DNA from 2 places in the Telluria sp. B2 genome. Region 1 is predicted to be linked to the other one. Evidence: predicted binding sites of a transcription regulator. Region 1 holds the regulator's gene; the other holds the start of a gene.
The links. The regulator FNR, encoded in region 1, switches genes on or off when oxygen is low (the NO sensors DNR and NnrR bind a similar motif). The targets are predictions, from matches to a motif close to TTGATNNNNATCAA.

Region 1 (12,004 bases):
AATCGTGACCCATCCAGGGCAGCATGATTTTCTTGCCGAAGGTGAGAATCAGTCCGGAAATGGCCAGCAGGATGAAGCTGATTGCCGTGGCCCAGTGCACCTGGCGTTCCCACCTGGTAAAGCGCTGCAGCTTGCGCCCGGACTGCGGCTCCTCGCGCGCCGGCCCGATGGTCTTGTAGAACAGGATGATCAGGAGTGGCACGACGATCAGGATGGTGCCGGCGATCGAAGCGATTGGACCGTTACGCAGGACGCGCCAGGTATTGCCGCCGCGCTGGACGATGACGTTGCCCTCGCTCTGGCCGTACTGGCCGAGGTAATGGCGGTCCATGTGCACACGTCCGGATTCCGGGGACATCAGGCCCGGTTCGCGTGCCCGTGCATCGCCCTCGATCTGGAGCATCGTCTGTTCTTCGGCATACGCGGGCTGGGCGCGCTCGTTCGGCACCGCGGCCCAGGCGCTGGACAGGGTCAGCGCGAAGAGAAGGATCAGCAGCGGCAGCGCCAGCAACGGGGCCAGCCTGGCGCGCAGGTGAAACAGGTTCGCTCGCATGGAATGTGGCTCCTCAAGGGTTGGCGCGGTTATACTCGTTCTGCTTCTGGTTGCGGTTCTGGATCGTCGCCGACCAGGCCAGGCGGTCATTGTGGAAATGCGTCTGGAAATGGCGGTTGTCGTCCTTGCCGGCGTATTCGCCGCGGATCCACTCGGGGTGCTGGTCGACTTCCAGGCAGCCCGTCAGCAGCAGCGGCAGCAACAGGATGAGGTAGGTCGCTTTCTTCATTGCTTGAACCTCCCGCCGCCGTTCTGGAAGTCGCCGGAATCCTGGTTCTCGCGCGGCAGGTCGCCCTTGGCCTTGATCTCGCCGCCGCGTTTCGGGCGGCCGTAGGCGATCTTCCAGCCCCACAGTTCGGGACCGTAACCGCGCGTTTCCACGCGCTGGCGGTAGATGTCGGCGATCAGGTTGGCTTCGCCGCCGAGCAGGGCCTTGGTGCCGCACATTTCGGCGCAGGCCGGGAGCTTGCCTTCGGCGATGCGGTTGCGGCCGTATTTCTTGAACTCGGCTTCCGAGGTGTCCGGCTCCGGGCCGCCGGCGCAGAAGGTGCACTTGTCCATCTTGCCGCGGTGGTTGAACAGGCCGCTGCCGGCGAACTGGGGCGCGCCGAAGGGGCAGGCGTAATAGCAGTAGCCGCAGCCGATGCACTGGTCCTTGCTGTGCAGGACGATGCCGTCTTCGGTGTGGTAGATGCAGTTGGTCGGGCACACCGCCAGGCAGGGCGCGTCGGTGCAGTGCATGCAGGCGACCGACACCGAGCGCTCACCGGGCACCCCGTCGTTGATCGTGACCACGCGGCGGCGGTTCACGCCCCAGGGCGTTTCGTGTTCGTTCTTGCAGGCGGTAACGCAGCCGTTGCAGTCGATGCAACGCTCGGTATCGCAAATGAACTTCATCCTCGCGGCCATGTCAGCCTCCTCTGCTCTGATTTCCTGGTTTGCCTGTCATGCCCGCACCACGCGGCACATCGATACCTTGGTTTCCTGCATCATCGTCACGGCGTCGTAACCATAGGTCCAGCCGGTGTTGATGGCTTCGCCGCGCACCGTCGGCGCGCCGTCCTCGGGGTAGTGTTTTTCCAGATCCTCGCCCATCCACCAGCCGCCGAAGTGGAACGGCGCCCATACCAGGCCGATCGGTACGCGTTCGGTGACCATCGCCATCATCTTCAGGCGCGCCCCGGTCGGGGTCTCGACCCAGACGAAGTCGCCGATATGGGCGCCGATCTGGGCCGCGTCCTTCGGGTTGATCTCGACGAACATGTTCTGCTGCAGCTCGGCCAGCCATGGGTTGGAGCGGGTTTCCTCGCCGCCGCCCTCGTACTCGACCAGGCGGCCCGAGGTCATGATCAGCGGGAAGTCCTTCGAGTAATCCATCGCCTGGACCGACTTGTAGAGCGTAGGCAGGCGCAGGAAGTTGGCCTTGTCGTCGTAGGTCGGGTACTTGGCGACCAGGTCGCGGCGCGGCGACATCAGCGGCTCGCGGTGGGTCGGCACGGGGTCCGGGAAGTTCCACACGTTGCAGCGGGCCCGGGCATTGCCGTAGGGCGCGCAGCCGTGGGAGATGACCACGCGGATGATGCCGCCGGACAGGTCGGTCTTCCAGTTCTTGCCTTCGGCCATGGCCTGCTCGGCCGGCGTGAGCTCGTTCCACCAGCCCAGCTTCTTCAGGAACACATGGTCGAACTCGGGGTAGCCGACGTCGAGCTGGCTGTCCTTGTTGGTCGAGCCGTCGGCCGCCAGCAGGCTCACGCCATTGTGCTCCACGCCCCAGTTGGCGCGGAACGGCAGGCCGCCCTCGGCCACGCTCTTGTTCAGGTCGTACAGGATGGGGGTGCCGGGGTGCTTCATTTCCGGCGTGCCCCAGCACGGCCACGGCAGGCCGTAATAGTCGCCCTTGCACGGGCCATGGTCGGCGCGCAGCGTGGTCGGATTGAAGGTGTGCTTGTTCTCCATGTGGAGCTTCAGGCGCTCGGGCGAGCAGCCCGTGTAGCCGATGGTCCAGCACGAGCGGTTGATCTCGCGCAGGATGTCCTCGACCACCGGCTCGTTGTGCACGACCTTGATGTTCTTGCACAGTTCGTTGTGGAAGCCGAGCTTCTTCGCGAACAGGTACATGATCTCGTGGTCGGTCTTGCACTCGAAGAGCGGCATGATGACGCGCTCGCGCCACTGGATCGAGCGGTTCGAGGCCGTGCACGAGCCCTGCGTTTCGAACTGCGAGGCGGCCGGCAGCAGGTAGACGCCGTCGGTGCGGCCGTGCATCGACGCGGTCATGCTCGGATAGGGATCGATCACGACCAGCATGTCGAGTTTCTGCATGGCCGCCTTCATGTCGGGCAGGCGGGTCTGGCTGTTCGGCGCGTGGCCCCAGTAGAACACGGCGCGCAGGTTGCTCGGCTGGTCGATGTACTGGTTCTGCTCGTTTACCGCGTCGAACCAGCGCGACACCGTGATGCCTGGCTTCTCCATCAGTTCCTTGGAACCGAAGCGCGACATGATCCAGTTGTAGTCGACGCCCCAGACGTTCGCGAAGTGCTTCCAGGCGCCTTCGGCCAGGCCATAGTAGCCGGGCAGCGAGTCGCCGTTCGGGCCGACGTCGGTGGCGCCCTGCACGTTGTCGTGGCCGCGGTAGATGTTGGCGCCGCCGCCGGGCACGCCAATGTTACCCAGTGCCAGCTGCAGGATCGAGAGCGCACGCACGTTGGCGGTGCCGACGTGGTGCTGGGTAATGCCCATGCACCAGACCACGGACGAAGGACGGTTCGTGGCCAGCATCTCGGCCGCAGTGCGCACCGTCGCTTCCGGCACGCCGGTGATGTCGGATACCTTGTCCGGCGTCCACTTGGCCACTTCCTTGCGCACGTCGTCCATGCCGTAGGTGCGCTCGGCGATGAATTTCTTGTCTTCCCAGCCGTTATTGAAGATGTGCCAGAGGATGCCCCAGACCAGCGGGATGTCGGTACCCGGACGCACGCGCACGTAGTGGTGGGCGAAGCGCGCCGTGCGCGTGAAGCGCGGGTCGATCACGATCATCTTCGCGCCCAGTTCCTTGGCGTGCAGGAAGTGCAGCATCGAGATCGGGTGGGCTTCGGCCGGATTCGAGCCGATGAAGAGCACGGCCTTGCTGTAGTGCAGGTCGTTGAAGGAGTTCGTCATCGCGCCGTAGCCGAAGGTCTGGGCCACGCCGGCGACGGTGGTCGAGTGGCAGATGCGCGCCTGGTGGTCGCAGTTGTTCGAGCCCCAGAACGAGACCCATTTGCGTAGCAGGTAAGCCTGCTCGTTGTTGTGCTTCGAGCTGCCGATCACCATCAGGGCGTCGGGGCCGGACTTCTGGCGCAGCTCGAGCAGCTTGTCACCGATCTCGTTGATCGCCTGGTCCCAGGAGATGCGGGTGTACTTGCCGTTCACCAGCTTCATCGGGTAGCGCAGGCGGTGTTCGCCGAAGCCGTGCTCGCGCACCGAGGCGCCCTTGGCGCAGTGGGCGCCCATGTTGATGGGCGAATCGAAGGCCGCTTCCTGGCGCACCCAGACGCCGTTGGCCACCACCGCCTCGACCGAGCAGCCGACCGAGCAGTGGCTGCAGACGGTGTGCTTGATCTCGGTCTTGACCGGCGCGTCGGCCACCGGATCGGCGGCCTGGGCCGGTTCGATGACGTTCAACGGCAGCTGGCGCGCCAGTGCGCCGGCCCCGGCCGCGACACCGGCGCCGACCAGGAACTTGCGCCGCTTCAGGCCCCGAACGGCGCCTTCCTTGCTCGAACTCTTCACTAACGACATGTCTGCTCTCCGGGATCGCTCACCAGTAGGCGGCGGTTTGGTAGTAACGGCGAATGTGCTCGGTCTCGTGGTAGCCGCGCTTGACCTGGGGCTTGGCGGCCTCGGCAGGTTTCATTTCGGGCTTGGCCTCGGCGCCGCCGGCCACCGCGGCCAGCGCGCCCAGCGGCGCGGCCTTCAGGAAATTGCGGCGCGCCGGGTCGGGCTTTCCATCGGCCGCGTGCTGCACCGCTTGTGCGTGTGCTTGTACGTCTGCGTGATCGCGTTCCATCGCATCGTCCTCGGTTCGCTGGGTTGGGTTAATCATCGAGTTCTTCCACCGCGAAGCCCACGGCTTCGATCTCCAGCAGGGCCTCCACGAAGTCGGCCACCACCTTGTAGAAATTCGCGCCTTGCGCATTGCGGATGTCGTCCAGGCAGCGCTCGTACCAGGGCGCGATGCGCGCATCGAAGAAGGCCTTCTGCTCGTGCAGGGGCTGGCGCCGGATGCCCGGACCGCCCGCGATCAGCACGCGCATGGTCTCGCACAGCGCGCCGAGATGGTCCTCGAATTCGGCGACGCCGCGCACCCGGCCAATGCCGAAGCGCGCCAGGTCGCTGCGCAGCTCCGCCAGCGGGGTGTCGTTCATGAAGCCGGACAGGTAGAGCGAACCGTAGGGATTCAGGGTCGGCGTGCCGTCGCTGACGAACAGGGTGTCGAACTCCTCGGCCACGCCCTGGGCATCCATCACGCCGGAGGCCAGCACCAGCTTCTCCCAGGCTCGCTCCAGGCCCGGCTCGCCGCCTTCGGCGAGGATGGGGTCGGCCGCGGCAAGCTGCCCCAGCAGGACTTCGCCCGGCGCCGCCAGCAGCAGTCGCGCGGCCAGGGCATACAGGTCGGCACGGGCCTGGTCTTCGCTGGACAAAGGATGCACCACGGCGATCAGGGCGCTGACGGCGTCATTAGCCGGAGTGGAGGTGTGTTCGGGTAATGCAGACTGCATGGACACTGAGGCGCTCCGTTAATAAATCTTTATCGAAAGTGTAGACCCTCACCCCGCAGAGGCGCGCACGTTTGAAACCGCTTGCATATCTCGACACTTACCAACAAGTCAATGTCGAGCTCCTTGTCGTGTTCCTTGCTGCCCACTTAACGCATGCCCGCGGCGTGCATGATCAGGCGGATCAGGCTCGCGACCAGGAACAGAGCCGCCACCCCGGCGGCCCACAGCCCGGCCATCCAGCCCAGGCGGCGCAGCCACAGGGGCGCCGGCCGCTTCCCGAGGCGCAGGCGGGCGCGCATCAGTGATACCCCGCGTCGGCCTTGACCTTGCCGCGAAACACCCAGTACGACCAGATCGTGTACATCAGGATGATCGGCAGGATGAACAGCGTGCCCACCAGCGCGAAGCCCTGGCTGGCCGGCGGCGAGGCGGCTTCCCAGATCGTGATGTGGGGCGGGACGATGTGCGGCCAGATGCTGATCGCCATGCCCGTGTAGCCGAGGAAGACCAGGGCCAGCGCCGCAACAAAAGGCCAGCGGTGCGGCTTGCCCTTGAGCGAGCCGAGCAGGAGCGCAATCGACAGCAGCACCAGCACCGGCACCGGCGCCAGGAACAGGATGTTCGGGAAGGTGAACCAGCGGTCGGCCACCGCCGGGTCGCGCAGCGGGGTCCAGATGCTGACCACCACGATCGCGCCCAGCAGCATCAGCGCGAACGGGCGCGCCACCTGCACCATGCGCTCGTGCAGCTCGCCCTCGGTTTTCATGATCAGCCAGGTGCTGCCCAGCAGCGTGTAGGCGATGATCACGCCGAAACCGGCCAGGATCGGGAAAGGCGCGAACCAGTCGAGCACGCCGCCGGCATAGCTGCGGCCAGACACCGCGATCCCGTCCAGGAAGGCCCCGAGCGAGACGCCCTGGAAGAAGGCCGCCGTCACCGAGCCGCCGATGAAGGCCTTGTCCCACCAGTGGCGCTCGTGTTCCTTGGCCTTGAAGCGGAATTCGAAGGCGACGCCGCGGAACACCAGGCCCACCAGCATGAAGATCAGCGGCAGGTAGAGGCCGGACAGGATGATGGAATACGCGACCGGGAAAGCCGCCAGCAGGCCCTCCCCGCCCAGCACCAGCCAGGTCTCGTTGCCGTCCCAGACCGGGGCGACGGTATTCATCATGGTGTCGCGGTCGCGCTTCTGCTTCACGAAGGGGAAGAGGATGCCGATGCCGAGATCGAAGCCGTCCAGCAGCACGTACATGAAGACGGCGAAGTAGATGATGACGGCCCAGATGACCGAGGTGTCGATGCCCATAGTCTGCTCCTCTCTCAGGTCCCCTTCCGATCGCCGCCGGTGCCTTCGGCCGTGCCTTCGTCGTCGTTGTCCACGTCCGCGGCCGAGAGCGGACGCATCGGTGTGCGCTCCTCGCCCGGCCCGCCCTCGGGCGCCCGGTTCAGTTCGAAGTGCTGCGGCCCCTTGCGCATCAGGCGCAGCACGTAGGCCGTGCCGGCGCCGAACACGAAGAAGTAGGCCACCACGAAGATCGCCAGCGTCAGCGCCACCGCCGGCGCAGCATGCGGCGAGACCGCATCGGCCGTGCGCAGCACGTCGTACACCACCCAGGGCTGGCGCCCGACCTCGGTGGTGACCCAGCCGGCCAGGATGGCGACCAGCCCGGCCGGCCCCATCCACAAGGCCGCGCGCAGGAACAGTCGCCTGGTGAAGAGTTGCCCACCGCGCCGCAGCAGCAGGCTCCACAGGCCCAGCGCGATCATCAGCAGGCCCAGCCCGACCATCAGGCGGAAGCTCCAGAACACGATCAGGGAGTTCGGCCTTTCGTCCTTCGGAAAATCCTTCAGGCCGGGGAACTGGCCGTCCCAGCTATGAGTGAGGATGATGCTGCCCAGGCGCGGGATGCCGACCGCGTAGCGCGTCTGCTCGGCCTCCATGTCGGGAATGCCGAACAGCAGCAGGGGGATGGCCTCGCCCGGCTCGTTCTGCCAGTGCCCTTCCATCGCGGCCAGCTTGGCCGGCTGGTGCTCGGCGGTGTTCAGGCCGTGGAAGTCGCCGATGACGGCCTGGATCGGGGCGACGATCAGGAGCATCCACATCGCCATCGACAGCATCTTGCGCACGGCCGGATTGTCGCGCCGGCGCAACAGCTGCCAGGCGCCGGTGGCCCCGACGATCAGGGCCGTGGTGAGATAGGCGGCCACCACCATGTGCATCAGCCGGAACGGGAAGGAGGGATTGAAGACGATCGCCAGCCAGTCGGCCGGCACCATGCGCCCGCCTTCGATGGCATAGCCCTGGGGCGTCTGCATCCAGCTGTTGGCGGCCAGGATCCAGGTGGCCGAGATCAGGGTGCCGATCGCCACCATGCAGGTGGCCACGAAATGCAGTTGCGGGCCGACCCGGTTCCAGCCGAACAGCATCACGCCCAGGAAGCCGGCTTCGAGGAAGAAGGCGGTCAGCACCTCGTAGGACAGCACCGGCCCCATGATGCTGCCGGCGAACTCGGACATGTTGCTCCAGTTGGTGCCGATCTGGTAGGCCATCACGATGCCCGACACCACGCCCATGCCGAACATGACGGCGAAGATCTTCAGCCAGAAGTGGTAGAGGTCGACGTAGACCTGGCGCTTCGTGCGCAGCCAGGACATTTCGAGGACGGCCAGGTAGCTGGCCAGGCCGATGGTCACTGCGGGAAAGAGGATGTGGAACGACATCGTGAATGCGAACTGGATGCGGGCCAGATCCAACGCCGATAGGCCGAACATGAGCACTCCTCGTGATCTGCGGTGTCCAGAATCTAGCACGGTTGGACATGCGCACAATTGGCAACCTGGCCACGCCTTGACGCCCTGTACAGCTGCATCGCCTCGAGCTATTGCACGCACTCATCAGCCTTTTCCAGCCGGACAGCGACAGGTCAAAAGACTGGGGCGCGGTGGCAGACCGGACTATAATTCCCGTATTGACCGCGACTGTTCGAGGACCGATGACCCAAGCCCCCTCTTCCCCTGCCGCTTCTCCGATCAGCATCAAGGCGCTGAAGGCCAGTTGCAGCGCCTGCAGCATGCACCAGCTGTGCCTGCCGATGGGCCTGGAAAACGCGGACATCGACCGCCTCGACAAGATCATCGGCCGCCGCCGGCGCCTGGAGCGCGACGAGCGCCTGTACGCCATGGGCGAGCCCTTCCGCAGCCTGTACGCGGTGCGCTTCGGCCACTTCAAGACCTACCAGGTGAACGCGGCGGGCGAGCAGCAGATTACCGGCTTCCAGATGGCCGGCGAACTGCTGGGGATGGATGCGATCAGCGGCGACCGCCACCATTGCGACGCGGTCGCGCTCGAGGACAGCGAGGTCTGCGAAATCCCCTTCTCGCGCCTGGAGGAACTGTTCGGCGAAGTGCCGGCCCTGCTGCGCCACTTCCACCGCATCATGAGCCAGGAGATCACGCGCGAACAGAACGTCATGCTCCTGCTGGGCAATATGCGCGCCGAGCAGCGCTTCGCAGTCTTCCTGGTGAACCTGTCGGCGCGTTATGCCGCGCGCGGCTATTCCTCGACCAGCTTCGCGCTGCGCATGTCGCGCGAGGACATCGGCAACTACCTGGGCCTGACCATCGAAAGCGTCAGCCGCCTGCTGTCGCGCTTCAAGAAGCAGGGCTGGATCGCCGTCGACAAGCGCGAAGTCACCCTGCTCGAGCCGGCGCGCCTGCGTGCGATCGCGGCCGGCACCGAGCAGTGCAGCCCGATGGCGTGAATTCCCTGGACGCCTAGAACGTGACCTTGACCGACGGCGCGCTGCGCGTGGCCGGGCCGTGGAATACCGCTTCGATGTTGTTGCCGTCCGGGTCGATCACGAAGGCGCCGTAGTAACCCGGATGGTAGTTGCGCTCGCCGGGCGCGCCGTTGTCCTTGCCGCCCGCTTTCAAAGCCGCCTCGTAAAAGGCGTCGACCATGGCGCGGTCGGCGGCCTGGAAGGCCAGGTGGTGGCGGCCGGTCAGCACGCCCTGCGCCGCCTCGCTGTCCGGCGTCGAGACGAAGAGCTCGTCGGCCCAGAAATACCCCTCGCCCTCGCCGCCCATCGGCACGCCCAGCACCTCAAAGACGGCCGAGTAGAACCGTCTGGATGCGGGCAGGTCGCGTACGACGAGCTGGATGTGGTCGATCAGGCGTCCGCGGTGCAATTCCTGGGTTTCCATGCTGCGCTCCTTGTAGAGTGGTCGACGGAGTCCAGAGTATGCCTCAGTTGGCGTGACAGAGATGACGCGTGTTGAGAAGCGATCGGTGACAGGAAAGCTGGAGCGAACCGTAGGGTGGGCACCCCGTGCCCACGCGGACGCTTGCGTTGCGTCGCCGCGTTCAGTACCTGTGAAGCTGCGTCAAGGAAATGCGTCCCAATGCATATCCGGAACGCTTCCGCCTGCACGCTGGCAGCGCTATTCGGGCCGAAGCAGTCGATTGATCAAGCGTTCGCGTGGGCAGTGGGGCTGGCTAAATGCCAGCACCACAAAGTGCCCACCCTACGGTTGACGCTGGCAGCCGCAACATGCGCCGCGAAACGTCAACCGTTTGCCGGACGGATTACGCCTTCGCCTTTTCCTTCGCAATCCACTGGTCGACCAGCTGCCCCAGCACGTCCAGCGGCACAGAACCCGCGCTCAGCACCATGTCGTGGAAGCCCGGCAGCGAGAACTTGTCGCCCAACTCCGCCTTGGCCTTCTCGCGCAGTTCGACGATGCGCAGCATGCCGATCATGTAGGCCGTGGCCTGGCCCGGCCAGGCGACGTAGCGGTCGACTTCCTCGACGTTGATGCCGTAGTCGACCGCCTGCTGGCGCGTCCAACCCTTGGTGTGCAGGCCGGTATCGACGACGAGTCGGCGGGCGCGGAACAGTTCGGAGCCCAGCGCGCCCAGCAGGCCAGGGACGTCATCTTTATACCAGCCCTGCTCGACCGCCAGGCGCTCGGTGTACAGCGCCCAGCCTTCGCTGTGCGCGCTGCCGCCGCTGAAGATGCGCTGGCTGCGGAACTTCGGAATGCCGGCCAGCTCCTGCTGGATCGCCAGCTGGAAGTGGTGGCCCGGCACGGCCTCGTGGTAGGACAGGCTGCGCATGCGGATCATGCTGAAGGTCGGGCCGCGCATCGGCACCCAGAACACGCCTGGACGGCTGCCGTCCGGCGCCGGCAGGCTGTAGTGGGCGGCGGCCGAGGCTTCGGTCAGCGGCGGTTCGCGGCGCACTTCGACCGGCGCGCGCGGCTTCAGGTTGAACAGCGACTCGCTGCGGCGCTCGGCGTCCTTGACCATCTCGGCATACTTCGCCAGGATCGCCGGGCGCGGGTCGCCCTCGCCCTTGGGCTGGAAAGTGGCGTCGAGCTGCTTCATGCGCTCCTCGATGCTGCCCTCATTGAAGCCGAGCGAACGCAGGTGCTTGTCCATCTCGCCTTCGATGCGCGCCACTTCGCGCAGGCCGATCGCGTGGATCTGCTCCGCCGTCAGGTTGGTGCTGGTGTAGTTCGCCAGCGCGCGGTTGTAGGCAGCCAGGCCGTTCGGCAGGCGCGAAATGCCGGCGACGTCATCCGTCTTCGGGTGCAGCTCGGCCATGAAGGCCTGCACCCGGGCGTAGGCCGGACGGACCTTGTCCTCGACGATGCGGGTCGCACGGGCGATCGCGGCGGTGCGCGCCTCCGGCGCCAGGTCCTTCAGCGCCGCGGTGCGCTGCACCAGCGAGGTCACCAGCACGTTCTCGGCGGCCGAAGGCTTGAGGAAGGTGTCGACCTGGTACTGGGCGCGCTCGAGGATGAAGCGCGGCGGGATCATTTTCTTCGCGGCGGCGGCGCGGGCGCGCGCCAGCGCCTCGTCCATGCGGGTGCCGACCTGCTCCAGGCGCGCCAGGTAGCTGTCGACATCCGAAGCGCGGCGCATCGGGTGGGTCTGGGTCATGAAGTTGACCAGGCTGACCTGGGCGCCGCTGAACTGCTGGAACACGAAGCCGTGGTCCTCGAAAGGTTCGTTCGCCACCGTGTTGGCCAGCGACCAGCGCATCACCGCCGCCGAAATGCGCTGGGTCTCGTCCAGCGGGCCCGCCATCCACTTGTCCAGGCGCGCGATGCCCTCTTTCGCCTTGGCGATCATCTTCTTGCGCTGGGCCGGGGTTTGCGGCGTGAGCTGGCGGTCCAGGGCGTCCTGTTCGGCGCCGCTGAAGTACTGGGTGGCGGTGGCGAACTGCGGATTGCCGCGCACCCACTCCTGGGCGAACTGGTCGGCCCATTTGTCGAAGGCAGCGTTCGGTTTGACGGCTGGCGCCGATGCTGCCGCAGCCGGGGCGGCGAGCGCGGCTTGCGGAAGGACGGCGCCGGCGATGGCGAGCGGAACGAACAGGGAGGCGATGGCGGTGCGCAGGATGCGCTGGGAGCGTGCGGGCATGGGTGTCTCTTCTAGTTAGTCGTACGGCAAATTGCCGTGACGAAAATCTAACATGGAAGAGTTAGGGAAGGACAGTCTTTACAGCTGCGGTGCGCGGGGTGGAATCGGACGTCGAATGCGCCGGTCGGGTTCGTAGGGTGGGTTCTTGAACCCACGCCGTTTCATCGGCCGTGTTTCCGCGGCGCCTACAGTATCGTAGGGTGGACTCCCGAGTCCATGCGGTATGGGGCCGTCGCTTACCCGCACCGTTTATCGTGGCCCGTG
Region 2 (12,004 bases), 550 kb from region 1:
TCATTTCGCGCCTGAAGCCGGGCGACCATTTCCTGTTCGGCGGGCGCATCCTGGAATTCGTGCGTGTGCACGAGATGACGGCTTTCGTGAAACGCGCGACCGGCAGCCGCGGGGCGATCGCGCGCTGGCAGGGCGCGAAGATGCCGATGTCCTCGGAGCTGGCGCACGCGGCGCTCGAGCAGCTGCGCCAGGCGGCGCAAGGGCGCTTCGAGGGGCCGGAAATGCAGGCGATCTGTCCGCTGATCGAGATCCAGCAGCGCTGGTCGGCGCTGCCCACCATCGATACACTGGTGATCGAGACCATGAAGAGCCGCGAAGGCTGGCACCTGTTCATCTACCCGTTCGCCGGGCGCTCGGTGCACACCGGCCTGGCCTCGCTGTTCGCCTGGCGCATCGGGCGGCGCCAGCCGATCACCTTCTCGATCGCGGTCAACGACTACGGCTTCGAGCTGCTGTCGCCGGACCCGGTCGACTGGGCCGGCGAGTTCGACGGCGAGACTGGGCTGGAAGTCGGCCTGTTCGATACCGGCCGCCTGCTGGAAGACGTGCTGGAAAGCCTGAACGCGACCCAGCTCTCGCAGCAGCGCTTCCGCGAAGTGGCGCGCATCGCCGGACTGGTGTTCCAGGGCTACCCGGGCCAGCCAAAGTCGACGCGCCAGGTGCAGGCCTCGTCTTCGCTGTTCTTCGAGGTCTTCCGCAAGCACGACCGCGGCAACCTGCTGCTCACCCAGGCCGAACGCGAGGTGCTCGAGCAGGAGCTGGAGCTGACCCGCCTGCGCGACACCTTGCTCGAGCTGCATGCCCGCAGGATCGCCTACCGCGAGGTGCGGCGCGCCACGCCCTTCGGCTTCGCCCTGATGGTCGAGCGCTTCCGCGAGAAGGTCAGCACTGAGAAGCTCTCGGACCGGGTGGCGCGCATGGTGCGCGAACTGGAAAAGGCGGCGGCTGCATGAGCACGGGTGCGTTGGCTGTGGAGGTGGCGGGCGAACACCTGCTGCTGTTGCCGGAAAAAGCCGTCTACTGGCCGGCGCAGCAGATGCTGGTCATCGCCGACATTCACTTCGGCAAGGCGGCCTCGTTCCGCGCGCTCGGGGTGCCGGTGCCGCGCGGGACCACCACCGAGAACCTGAACGCGCTTGACGCCCTGATCGAGACCCACGGCGCGCGCCAGGTCGCCTTCCTCGGCGACTTCCTGCATGCGCGCGCGGCCCACGCTTCCAGCACCCAGCAGGCGATGCTGGCCTGGCGCGCGACTCGGCCAGGGCTGCGCCTGCTGCTGGTGCGTGGCAACCACGACCGCCATGCCGGCGACCCGGCGGCGGCGCTCGGCATCGAGCTGGTCGACGAGCCGCATGCGCTTGGCCCCTTCGCCTTCTGCCACCACCCGGACCTGGAGACGCCGGGCTATGCGCTGGCCGGACACGTGCATCCGGCCTGGGTGCTGGCCACCCGCTTCGACGCGCTGCGCCTGCCGTGCTTCGTGGTCGGGAGGCGCCGCATGATCCTGCCTTCCTTCGGTTCCTTCACCGGCGGGCACGTCGTCACACGCGAGGCGGGCGACGCGATCTACGTCACTTCGGGCGAAGCGGTGCACGCGGTGCGCTGAGGCGCATACCCGGCTTCGCGCCGGATTCTCCCCGTTTCGCTCCTGCGCAAGCCGGCTTCGTCGCAGCCGGCTTGCCTGCTGGCGCGGCGCTCGGCACAATCGTCACTATTGCCATCCAGACAAAGCGAAGCCGATGTCCACGACCGTTCACACTGCCGCCGCCGGCGCGCCTGCGGCCCCGCTGCCGCTGCTGCGGCGCCTGCTGGCCGACCTGCGCATCGGGGTGCCGGTCAGCCTGTTCGCCGGCCTCCTTGTCACGCTCGCCACCGGTTCTCCCGAGCAGCTCTACCAGCAGCTGCTGTATTCGCTGTGTATCGGCATGGCCAGCTTTGCCATGGTCGACCTGGCGCGCCTGCTGCTCTGGCCGGACCCGGCACGACGCGCGCACCAATGGCTTGCCTTCCTGGGCCTGATGCTGGCCGCGTCGGTGCTCGGGCATTTCATGGGGCACCACGCTGCCGCGACGATGCTCGGCCACAAGGTGCCGACGCTGACCGAATACCCGTCGGTCGGCCGCGTCAGCATGATCCTGTTCACCTTTGTCGGCATGGTCACGATGATGCTGCTGGTCGAACACCGCGAGCGCGTCGCCCGCATCCGGCGCGAGCACCAGGAGGCGCGCCTGCGCGCCGAAGTGGTCGAGCGCCAGGCCCTGCAGGTCCAGTTGCGCCTGCTCCAGGCCCAGATCGAGCCGCACATGCTGTTCAATACCCTGGCCAACCTGCAGGGCCTGATCGCGCTCGATCCGGACCGCGCCAGTCTCATGCTCGACCAGCTGATCCAGTACCTGCGCGCCACGCTGGGCGTCTCGCGCTCGGAAAGCACCACGCTGGAACAGGAATTCGCCGCGATGGAAGCCTACCTCGGCCTGATGGGCGTGCGCATGGGCGAGCGCCTGGCCTACCGCCTGGACCTGCCGCCGCGGCTGCGCGCCGCGCGCCTGCCGCCGCTGCTGCTGCAACCCCTGGTCGAGAACGCCATCGTGCACGGGCTGGAACCGAAGATCGAGGGCGGCGACGTCCTCATCAGCGCCGAGGCGCGCGACGGCCTGCTCGAGATCACCGTGCGCGACAGCGGGCTCGGCCTCCCTGCGGCAGGCGAGGGCGGCAAGCGCGCGCACCGCGGCGGCGGCGTGGGCGTGGCCACCACCCGCGAGCGCCTGCAGGTGCTGTACGGCGAGCGCGCCAGCGTCCTGCTCGCCCCCGCCCAGCCCGAGGGCACCATCGTCCGCCTCACCCTTCCACTGGAGACCCCATGAGCATCCGCGCCCTGATTGCCGAAGACGAACCGATCCTTGCCGCCACCCTGGCGCGCAGCCTGCAACGGCTCTGGCCGGAACTCGAGATCGTCGGCACGGCGCCGAACGGCGTGGCCGCGGTCGAGCAGGCGCTGGCCCTGAAACCGGGCGTGCTCTTCCTCGACATCAAGATGCCGGGCCAGACCGGGCTGGAAGCGGCCGAGGAACTGGCCGAGCGCTGGGAAGGTCCCGAGCCTTTCCCGCAGGTGGTGTTCGTCACCGCCTACGACGAGTACGCGGTCCAGGCCTTCGAGCATGCCGCCGCCGACTACGTGCTCAAGCCGGTCAACGATGCGCGCCTGGCGCGCACGGTCGAGCGCCTGCGCACCCTGCTGGCGGCGCGCCTGGACGATGGCGGCCTTTCCGGTCTTTCCGGGCTGGTCAGCCAGCTCCGGGCCCTGCTGCCGGCGTCGTCAGGCCCGGAGCGCCTGACGACGATTCGCGCGGCGGTCGGCAACATCGTACGCATGATTCCGGTGGAGGAGGTCGTGTTCTTCCAGGCAGTCGACAAATACGTGAATGTCGTCACCGCCGACAGCGAAGCCCTGATCCGGCTCAGCCTGAAGGAACTGCTGCCCCAGCTCGACCCGCAGTGTTTCCACCAGGTCAGCCGCGGCGCGGTGGTCAACATGCGCTGCGTGGCCGCGGCCTCGCGCGACACGATGGGGAAGGTGGTGCTGGCGCTGCGCAACCGTCCCGAGAAGCTGCGCGTCAGCCCGGTCTATGCGCACCTGTTCCGGCAGATGTAGGCGTCGGCCGCGGTAATACGCTTGTGCTCGCCGCGCACGGTACGCTGGCGCACGGTCACGGCGGCTGCACAGGCGTAATTTCCTCTCATGCCTCGGGTGCAAGTACCCGCCTTATCCGATGGAGGCCATGATGAGATTACGAGCCACCCTGCTGTGCGCGCTGCTGCCGCTGGTGCCGATGACGCTGGCGCCGCTGCCTGCCCAGGCCCAGCACACCGCGCGCGACAACCTGCCCACGCCAGCGATCCGCGGCTTCAACGTCGAGGAAGTGCCGCGCATCGCGCCCGGCGTCGAGCTGCATTTCGACCTGTATGGCACGCCCGGCGGCAACGCGACCGTGAAGATCGATGGCGCCACGCGCAACCTGCACCTGACCGAAACCGATCCCGGCCAGTACGTCGGCACCTATACGGTCGGCGCCCACGACCGCATCCGCAACGACAGCGCGGCCAGCGCCGACCTGCGCCTGGGCGCCCGTTTCGCCAGCGCGACGCTGCCCGAAACCCTGGTGCGCAACGGCGCGCCGCCGGTGGCCCGGCGCGAGCTGACCGCCCAGCGCACGACCACGGCGCCAAGGACGGCGCGCTACTGCACCAACTGCGCGACGGTCGAAGCGGTGAACGTGGTCGAGGCCGAAGGGCAGGGCGGCATGCTGGGCACGGCCGGCGGCGCCGTCATCGGCGGCTTGCTGGGCAACCAGGTCGGCAGCGGCAGCGGCAGGACTGCGGCGACCGTTGCCGGCGCGGTGGGCGGCGCGATGGTCGGGCGCAACGTCGAACGCAATGCGCGCCGCAGCCAGCGCTACGAGGTCGTGGTGCGCTATGCGGGCAATGGCGCTACCCAGACCCTGCAGTACGAGAACGATCCGGGCTTCCGGGTCGGCGACGCCGTGCGCGTGAACGACGGGGTGCTCTCGCGCGACCAGTGAAGGGGCGGTGTTCCCCCTCGAGGTCAAAAAATCAGCCCCGGAGGTTCGCGGTCTCGTATCGAAACCCTGAACTTCCGGAGCCGACGATCCGTACACCGGGCCTGGCGATGAGGATGTCGTTCAGGCCGTGGCGAGGATCTGATCGTCGCCGGCGGCGTCCAGCTCGGCCTTCTGCTTGGCGCCCGCCTGCTTGGTACGCGAACGCGAGGGCGGCAGGCGGCGCAGGGTCTTGAGCGCTTCGGCGTCCTTGATGCCGATGGTGCGCTGGTCGACGGTGATCAGGCCGATCTCGTTGAAGGCCGACAGCGTGCGGCTTACGGTTTCCAGGGTCAGGCCGAGGTAGCTGCCGATCTCGTGGCGCGTCATGCGCAGGTTGAACAGCTTGCTCGAGTACCCCATGGCGGCGAAGCGGTCGGCCAGCGACACCAGGAAGCGCGCCACGCGGGCTTCGGCGGAGAGCGCGCCGAGCATGCCGATCATGGCCTGTTCGCGCACCAGTTCGCGGCTCATGACGCCGTACATCAGGTTTTCCAGCTCCATGTGCACGCGGCCCAGGGCGGTCAGCTTCTTGAACGGCAGCAGGATCAGGTCGCAGTCCGACAGCGCCACCGCCTCCGAAGCGTAGTGGCGGGTGTGGATGCCGTCGACGCCGAGCATGTCGCCCTTCATGGGGAAGCTCAGCACCTGTTCGTTGCCGAACTCGTCGATGAGGACGGTTTTCAGGAAGCCGGAGTTGACGATGTACAGGGTGTCGAAGGCCTGGCCGATGGTGTGGACGCGCTGGCCGGTCTTGAACTGCACGTGCTGGAACAGCAATTCTTCGGAATTGACCGAGACCGCGGCCGGGATATGGAGCAGGTCGCAGACCTCCTTCAGGTTGGACCACAGCCGGCCCTGGCGTTGACGCCCTGCTTCCATTGGGGCCGAATGCATGGTCGACGTGCTGGCATTGCGTTGATCTGTCGTTGGCTGGGACTGCATGCTCATCTCCAGTGAAGGAATCATTCGGGCTTGGCCAACCGGGCCGCACCGGTACTTCAATAGGAATTCAGAAAAGCGGCAGGCTTGGCTTACGGTGAGAAAGTAGATCGCAAGCAAGTCGAAACGCTGGATTCAGTATGCCAACACGAGTTCGGCAGGGGTATCAGCAATGGCTGAATGTGTAGGTAGGACGGTTGGTAGGAGTGTAGGAATATTCTTACCGAAACAGGCTGCCTCCGAAGGAGGGAGCGGCGAAAACATACCGGACACGATATCCGGTTTGCGCAAGCTGCGCGTTGCGCTGGTGGCACGAATGCGACTGGACGGTGTCAAACTTCATTCACCCAACGCTTCGTGCCGGCGACATCCATCAGTGCATCCGACCGGTCATTCAGGGCCGGCGCCTGGGCCGCGGCGCGGCGTCGAAGACGGCACGCCCCCGCGGCGACACGCTGCAGCGCAGCCACCGTGTCCTGCCAGGCGCATCATGCCTTCATCGGCGCCAGAAGGCGGTGCGCCACCGCGTACTGGACCATTTCCGACAGCGAGGTCATGCCCATTTTCTGCATGATACGCGTCTTGTGGGTGCTGACGGTCTTCACCGACAGGTGCAGGTTGTTGGCGATCTCGGTGATCGACTTGCCCCCCACCAGTAGCGAGAATACCTCGAATTCGCGGTCCGAGAGCTGTTTGTGCAGCAGCTGCTCGTTCGGCGCCATGATGTTCAGGGCCAGCTGCTCGGCCACCTCGGTGCTGATGTAGGGGCGGCCCGAGGCAACCTTGCGGATCGCCCCGACGAGCTGGGTGCCCGCGCTTTCCTTGGTCAGGTAGCCCTGGGCGCCGGCGCGGATCGCGCGCACCGCGTACTGTTCTTCCTCGTGCATGGTCAGGATGAGGATGGCCAGCTTCGGCGCCTCGCTGCGCACCTGGCGGATCAGGTCGACGCCGCTGCGCCCCGGCATCGACAGGTCCAGCAGCAGCAGGTCGAAGCCGCCCTGGCGCACCAGCGACAGGACCTCGAAGCCGTTGGTGGCCTCGCCGACGATCTCGACGTCGAGCGCGCCGTCGAGGATGCGCTTGAGCCCTTCGCGCATGATGGTGTGATCATCTGCGATGACGATTCTTATCATGTTGCATTCCCCCAGTGCCGCGGCAGGCCGTGGCTGTCTCCATTATCAGTGCGCGCCGCGGGCGGGTGCGTCCCGGCGCGCTCCCTTTTCGGCTCAGCTTGCGGCCGGCTCGCTGATCAGGCGGTGCACCAGCACCGGCTTGGTCGTATGCGACAACACCTTGTTGGTCACGCTGCCGAGCAGGAGCTGGCCCCAGCCGCTGCGTCCGTGCGAGCCCATGAAGATCAGGTCGCAGCCCTGTTGCTCGGCGACTTCGACGATTTTCAGCGCGGTGGCGTCGGAAAACGCCGTCATGCAGCTGTGCTGCAGGTTGGCTGCGGCGCAGGAACGCATGATGCGGCCCATGTAGTCCTCGCCCATGCGCTTCATCTGCTCGACATACTCTTCCTCGCTGGGATAGGAGGGCGGGATGATTTCGACGTAGACGGGGTACTGGTACTCGGGCGCCACGAACAGGGCCAGCACTTCGGCGCCCATCTGCTGCGCGAACTTGACGCCGGCGCAGGCCGTGTGCTGCGACACGGCCGAACCGTCGGTGGTGATCAGAATTTTCCGGTACATGATGAGCCCTCCCTGACAGCACGTATTGTGGCGTCTACTTTGCGGCCAGAGGATTGTGATAACGCAACCTATTGACTTTGCTCAAACATGAGTTCGCTTACGCAAGAGCCCTCGGGAAAACAGTGCACAATCGACGCGACCACAAAAACAACACCTGGCTTGTAAAAAGATGCAGGAACCGCATGGTTTTATTGTCGCGGAATTAAGTTTCCTTGTCCATTTTGTTGTACCTCGATCTCCGACATTTACCTAGAGCAACTACGCTGCTACACTCGCTCACTACGATTTGGGCTTCCAGCGAGGTGAATTCACGCGCGCGGAAGTCCGCATTACCCAACGGACCGAAGCACGCAGATCGTGACATTTATATATATGGAGAAGCAGGGATTATGACCGACGCCGCTGACGATTTCGACGCACTTTTCGAGGAAGTGGCGGCCCAGCGTGCCAGCGCGACGGCACCGGCTCCTGCCGCGCCGGCCCCGGCCCCGGCCAGCGTCGACGAAGACGACCTGGACGCGCTGTTCGAACAGGTGGCGGCAAGCCAGCCGGCCGCTGCAGTGCCCGCTGCAGCGGCTGCCGCGCCAGTTGCCGTTTCTGCTCCCGCCGCCGAAGGCGAGGGCGACAAGAACATGTACGAACGCCTGGGCGGCATCGTGCGCCTCCTGCATGACTCGCTGCGCGAGCTGGGCTACGACCGCGCGCTGACCGAAGCCTCGTCGCAGATCGTGGACGCCCAGGACCGCCTGGAATACGTCGCCACGCTGACCGAACAGGCCGCCAACAAGGTGCTCAACACCCTCGACGACGGCATGCCGGCGCAGGACAAGCTGTCGAAGCAGGCCCAGGACATGGAAACGCGCTGGGACGACCTGTTCTCCGGCAAGCTCAGCCTCGAGCAGTTCAAGGCCCTGGCCGGCGACTCGCGCCAGTTCGCCAAGGCCGTGTCCGAAGCGACCGAAGCCGAGAAGGCGCGCCTGCTCGAGATCATGATGGCCCAGGACTTCCAGGACATCACCGGCCAGCTGATCAAGAAAGTGGTCGCGATCACCAAGACCGTCGAGAACGAGCTGGCCCAGCTGCTGCGCGACAACGCACCGCCGGAAACCCGCGCCAAGCTGGCCGAGAAGGAAGCCGCGCCGGCGCCGCTGATGCAGGGGCCGTCCGTGCCGGACGTGGCGCTGGACCAGGACAATGTCGATGACCTTCTTGCCGAGCTGGGATTCTAATGGACGATATGCTCAAGGATTTCGTCGTCGAGGCGATGGACCTGGCAGTCAATGTTGAAGAGCATCTGCTGCGCCTCGAACGCGACCCTGAAAACAAGGAAACGCTGAACGCGGTCTTCCGCTCCTTCCACACGATCAAGGGCGGCGCCGGCTTCATGGGCCTGCCGGCCCTGGTGGCGGCCTGCCACCTGACCGAAAACCTGTTCGACGCGCTGCGCACCGGCGCCGCTCCCGTGACGCCGCTGGCGATCGAGGCGGCGCTGCAGGCCTCGGGCTTCGTGGCCGACCAGCTGGGCGACCTGAACAACGGCACCCCGCCGGAACAGCTCGCGTCCATGCCGCAGGACCTGGAACGCATCCTGATGGACGCGATCGAAGGCAAGACCGAGGCCGCGCCGGCCGCGCCCGCACCGGCTGCCGCGCCTGCGGCTGCACCTGTTGCCGAGGCCGCTCCAGCCGCCGCATCCGCCGCTTCGTCGGTCGGTGAAGACGGCCTCGACTGGACCGCGATGTACAACGCCGTGGTCCCGGCCGCAAACGCCATCGCCGCCGATGCGCCCGCGGCCGTCGCCGCCGCTCCGGTGGCCGCGCCCCAGGCCGAGGCCGCGCCGGCTGCCGCCGCCGCCGGCAACAAGCCGGGCTGGGACGGCATCGAACGCCGCCAGGAAAACAAGGTGGCCGAAGCGCGCGCCGCCGCCGCGCCGGCCAAGGACGAGAGCATCCGCATCGACGCGGTCAAGCTCGACGCGCTGCTGGAAGTGGCGGGAGAATCGGTGCAGGCCGCCAACCAGGCCGCCGTGCTGCTCGAGCGCCTGTCGCAGTTCAAGTTCGAAGGCCAGGCCGCCACCCTGATGGCGACCCTGACCGAAACCCTGGAACGCGCCTCGCGCTACTCGGCCGAACTGCAGCGCGCCACGCTGGCGACCCGCATGCAACCGGTCGGCCGCCTGTTCCAGAAGTTCCCGCGCCTGGTGCGCGAACTGGCGAAAGACCTCGGCAAGGACGTCGAGCTGACCATCGAAGGCGCCGAGACCGAAGTCGACCGCGTGGTCGTGGACAGCCTCTACGACCCGCTGGTGCACATGCTGCGCAACGCGCTCGACCACGGCGTCGAGTCGCCGGAGGAGCGCGTTGCAGCCGGCAAGCCGGCCAAGGCCTTCATCCTGCTGAAAGCCTGGCAGGAAGCCAACAGCGTCATGATCGTGCTGCAGGACGACGGCAAGGGCATGGATCCGGCCAAGCTGCGCAAGAAGGCCTTCGAAAAGGGCCTGATCGGCGAGAACGGCGCCCCGAACGACGAGGATGCCTACCAGCTGGTCTTCCTGCCGGGCTTCTCGACCAAGGAAGTGGCGTCGTCGGTCTCGGGCCGCGGCGTGGGCATGGACGTGGTCAAGACCGCGGTGGAAAAGAACCGCGGCGCGATCCGCATCGATTCCCGGCTCGGCTCGGGCACCAAGTTCGCGATCCGCCTGCCGATCGAACTGTCGATCGTGCCGACCATGCTGGTCTCCACCTCGGGCGCCTCGCTGGCGCTGCCGATGGCGGTCGTCGAGCGCGTGGTCGAGCTGCCGGAAACCTTCTCGAATGTCGGCGGCGCGCCGGTGCTGAAAGACCAGGGCCGTCCGCTGCCGGTGCGCTCGCTGGCCGGCGCCCTCGGCTACGAGGAAGCGCCGGAACGCGTCGGCATCGTCATCAACGCCCCGCAGCCCTACATCCTGGCGGTGGAAGCGGTTGATGGCACGGCCGACCTGGTGATCAAGCCGATGACGGCGCTGACCGTCGAAGGCATCACCGGCACCGCGCGTTCGGCCGAAGGCGAGCTGGTGCTGGTGGTCGGCCTGTCCTTCCTGATGGACGGCTGCCGCAGCACGGTGCGCATGGCGGCCTGATTTCGCCGCGGTCGCACCATCCGGGTGAAAAAGGGCCACCCCGGCCCTTGCAACAAAAAGCCTGTGCATCCGATGCGCAGGCTTTTTTTATTTGCATGCCTGTCTTTACATGCAAACAAAATTTGCATTAGAAAGCATTAATTGGCAGAATCGTGCGGAAGGCTGCCGCTTGCCGCACTGCACAATTATGTGCATAATCAAAAACGCTTCCCCATTTCAGGCGCCTGCCACAGGAAACCGCATGTTAAAGACCCTCTACGACAAACTCTGGGATGCCCACGTCGTGCGTGCCGACGCCGACGGCACGACGGTGCTCTACATCGACCGCCACCTGGTCCACGAAGTGACGAGCCCCCAGGCCTTCGAAGGCCTGCGCGAAGCCGGCCGCGGCCTCTGGCGCACCTCCGCCAACCTGGCGGTGGCCGACCACAACGTCCCGACCACCGACCGCCGCGAAGGCATCCTTGATCCGACCTCGCGCCTGCAGGTCGAGACGCTCGACGCCAACACGAAGAGCTTCGGGCTCACCTACTTCAACATGAACGACAAGCGCCAGGGCATCGTCCACGTGATCGGGCCGGAGCAGGGCGCGACCCTGCCGGGCATGACCGTGGTCTGCGGCGACTCGCACACTTCGACCCACGGCGCCTTCGGCTGCCTGGCGCACGGCATCGGCACCTCGGAAGTCGAGCACGTGCTGGCCACGCAAACCCTGCTGGCCAAGAAATCGAAGGCCATGCTGGTCCAGGTCGACGGCGAACTGCCGCCGGGCGTGACCTCGAAGGACATCGTGCTGGCCGTGATCGGCAAGATCGGCACCGCCGGCGGCACTGGCTACGCCATCGAATTCGCCGGCTCGACCATCCGTTCGCTCTCGATGGAAGGGCGCATGACGGTCTGCAACATGGCGATCGAAGCGGGCGCGCGCGCCGGCATGGTGGCTGTCGACGACACCACCATCGAGTACGTGAAGGGCCGTCCCTTCTCGCCTGTCGGCCCGCAGTGGGAGCAGGCGGTGGCTTACTGGCGCACCCTGCACACCGACCCGGGCGCGAAGTTCGACATGGTCGTCACGCTGAACGCCGCCGACATCCGTCCGCAGGTCACCTGGGGCACCTCGCCCGAGATGGTCACTTCGATCGACGGCCGCGTGCCCGATCCGGAACAGGAAAAGGACGCGGTGCGCCGCGACGCCATGGAAAAGGCGCTGACCTACATGGCGCTGGAGCCGAACACGCCCATCGAGAACATCCGCATCGACAAGGTCTTCATCGGTTCCTGCACCAACTCGCGCATCGAGGACCTGCGCGCCGCCGCCGCCGTCGTGCGCGGCCGCCAGCGCGCCTCGAACGTGAAACTGGCGATGGTGGTGCCGGGCTCGGGCCTGGTCAAGGAACAGGCCGAGCGCGAAGGGCTTGATAAAATCTTCAGGGCCGCCGGTTTCGAATGGCGCGAGCCGGGCTGCTCGATGTGCCTGGCGATGAACGCCGACCGCCTCGAACCGGGTGAGCGCTGCGCCTCGACCTCGAACCGCAATTTCGAAGGGCGCCAGGGGCAGGGCGGACGCACCCACCTGGTGTCGCCGGCCATGGCCGCGGCAGCGGGCATCGCCGGTCACTTCGTGGACGTGCGTG

Region 2: ACSUZJ_RS07640 (universal stress protein) is a predicted target of FNR. The motif match lies at 7,324-7,337, and genes of this name have one in related genera.

The regions. Positions count from the first base shown of each region.
Region 1 is NZ_CP196525.1:2,258,381-2,270,384, reverse strand. It holds gene ACSUZJ_RS10200 (formate dehydrogenase subunit gamma) at 1-553, opposite strand, end outside; gene ACSUZJ_RS10195 (hypothetical protein) at 567-782, opposite strand; gene fdh3B (formate dehydrogenase FDH3 subunit beta) at 779-1,462, opposite strand; gene ACSUZJ_RS10185 (formate dehydrogenase subunit alpha) at 1,499-4,333, opposite strand; gene ACSUZJ_RS10180 (twin-arginine translocation signal domain-containing protein) at 4,353-4,637, opposite strand; gene ACSUZJ_RS10175 (TorD/DmsD family molecular chaperone) at 4,630-5,313, opposite strand; gene ACSUZJ_RS10170 (DUF2474 domain-containing protein) at 5,460-5,612, opposite strand; gene cydB (cytochrome d ubiquinol oxidase subunit II) at 5,612-6,619, opposite strand; gene ACSUZJ_RS10160 (cytochrome ubiquinol oxidase subunit I) at 6,634-8,085, opposite strand; gene fnr (fumarate/nitrate reduction transcriptional regulator Fnr) at 8,307-9,074, shown strand; gene ACSUZJ_RS10150 (VOC family protein) at 9,088-9,516, opposite strand; gene ACSUZJ_RS10145 (DUF885 domain-containing protein) at 9,899-11,740, opposite strand.
Region 2 is NZ_CP196525.1:1,705,112-1,717,115, forward strand. It holds gene ACSUZJ_RS07605 (ligase-associated DNA damage response DEXH box helicase) at 1-953, shown strand, start outside; gene pdeM (ligase-associated DNA damage response endonuclease PdeM) at 950-1,606, shown strand; gene ACSUZJ_RS07615 (sensor histidine kinase) at 1,740-2,864, shown strand; gene ACSUZJ_RS07620 (LytR/AlgR family response regulator transcription factor) at 2,861-3,652, shown strand; gene ACSUZJ_RS07625 (outer membrane lipoprotein) at 3,780-4,580, shown strand; gene ACSUZJ_RS07630 (Crp/Fnr family transcriptional regulator) at 4,701-5,498, opposite strand; gene ACSUZJ_RS07635 (response regulator) at 6,047-6,691, opposite strand; gene ACSUZJ_RS07640 (universal stress protein) at 6,785-7,252, opposite strand; gene ACSUZJ_RS07645 (protein phosphatase CheZ) at 7,642-8,481, shown strand; gene ACSUZJ_RS07650 (chemotaxis protein CheA) at 8,481-10,370, shown strand; gene leuC (3-isopropylmalate dehydratase large subunit) at 10,612-12,004, shown strand, end outside.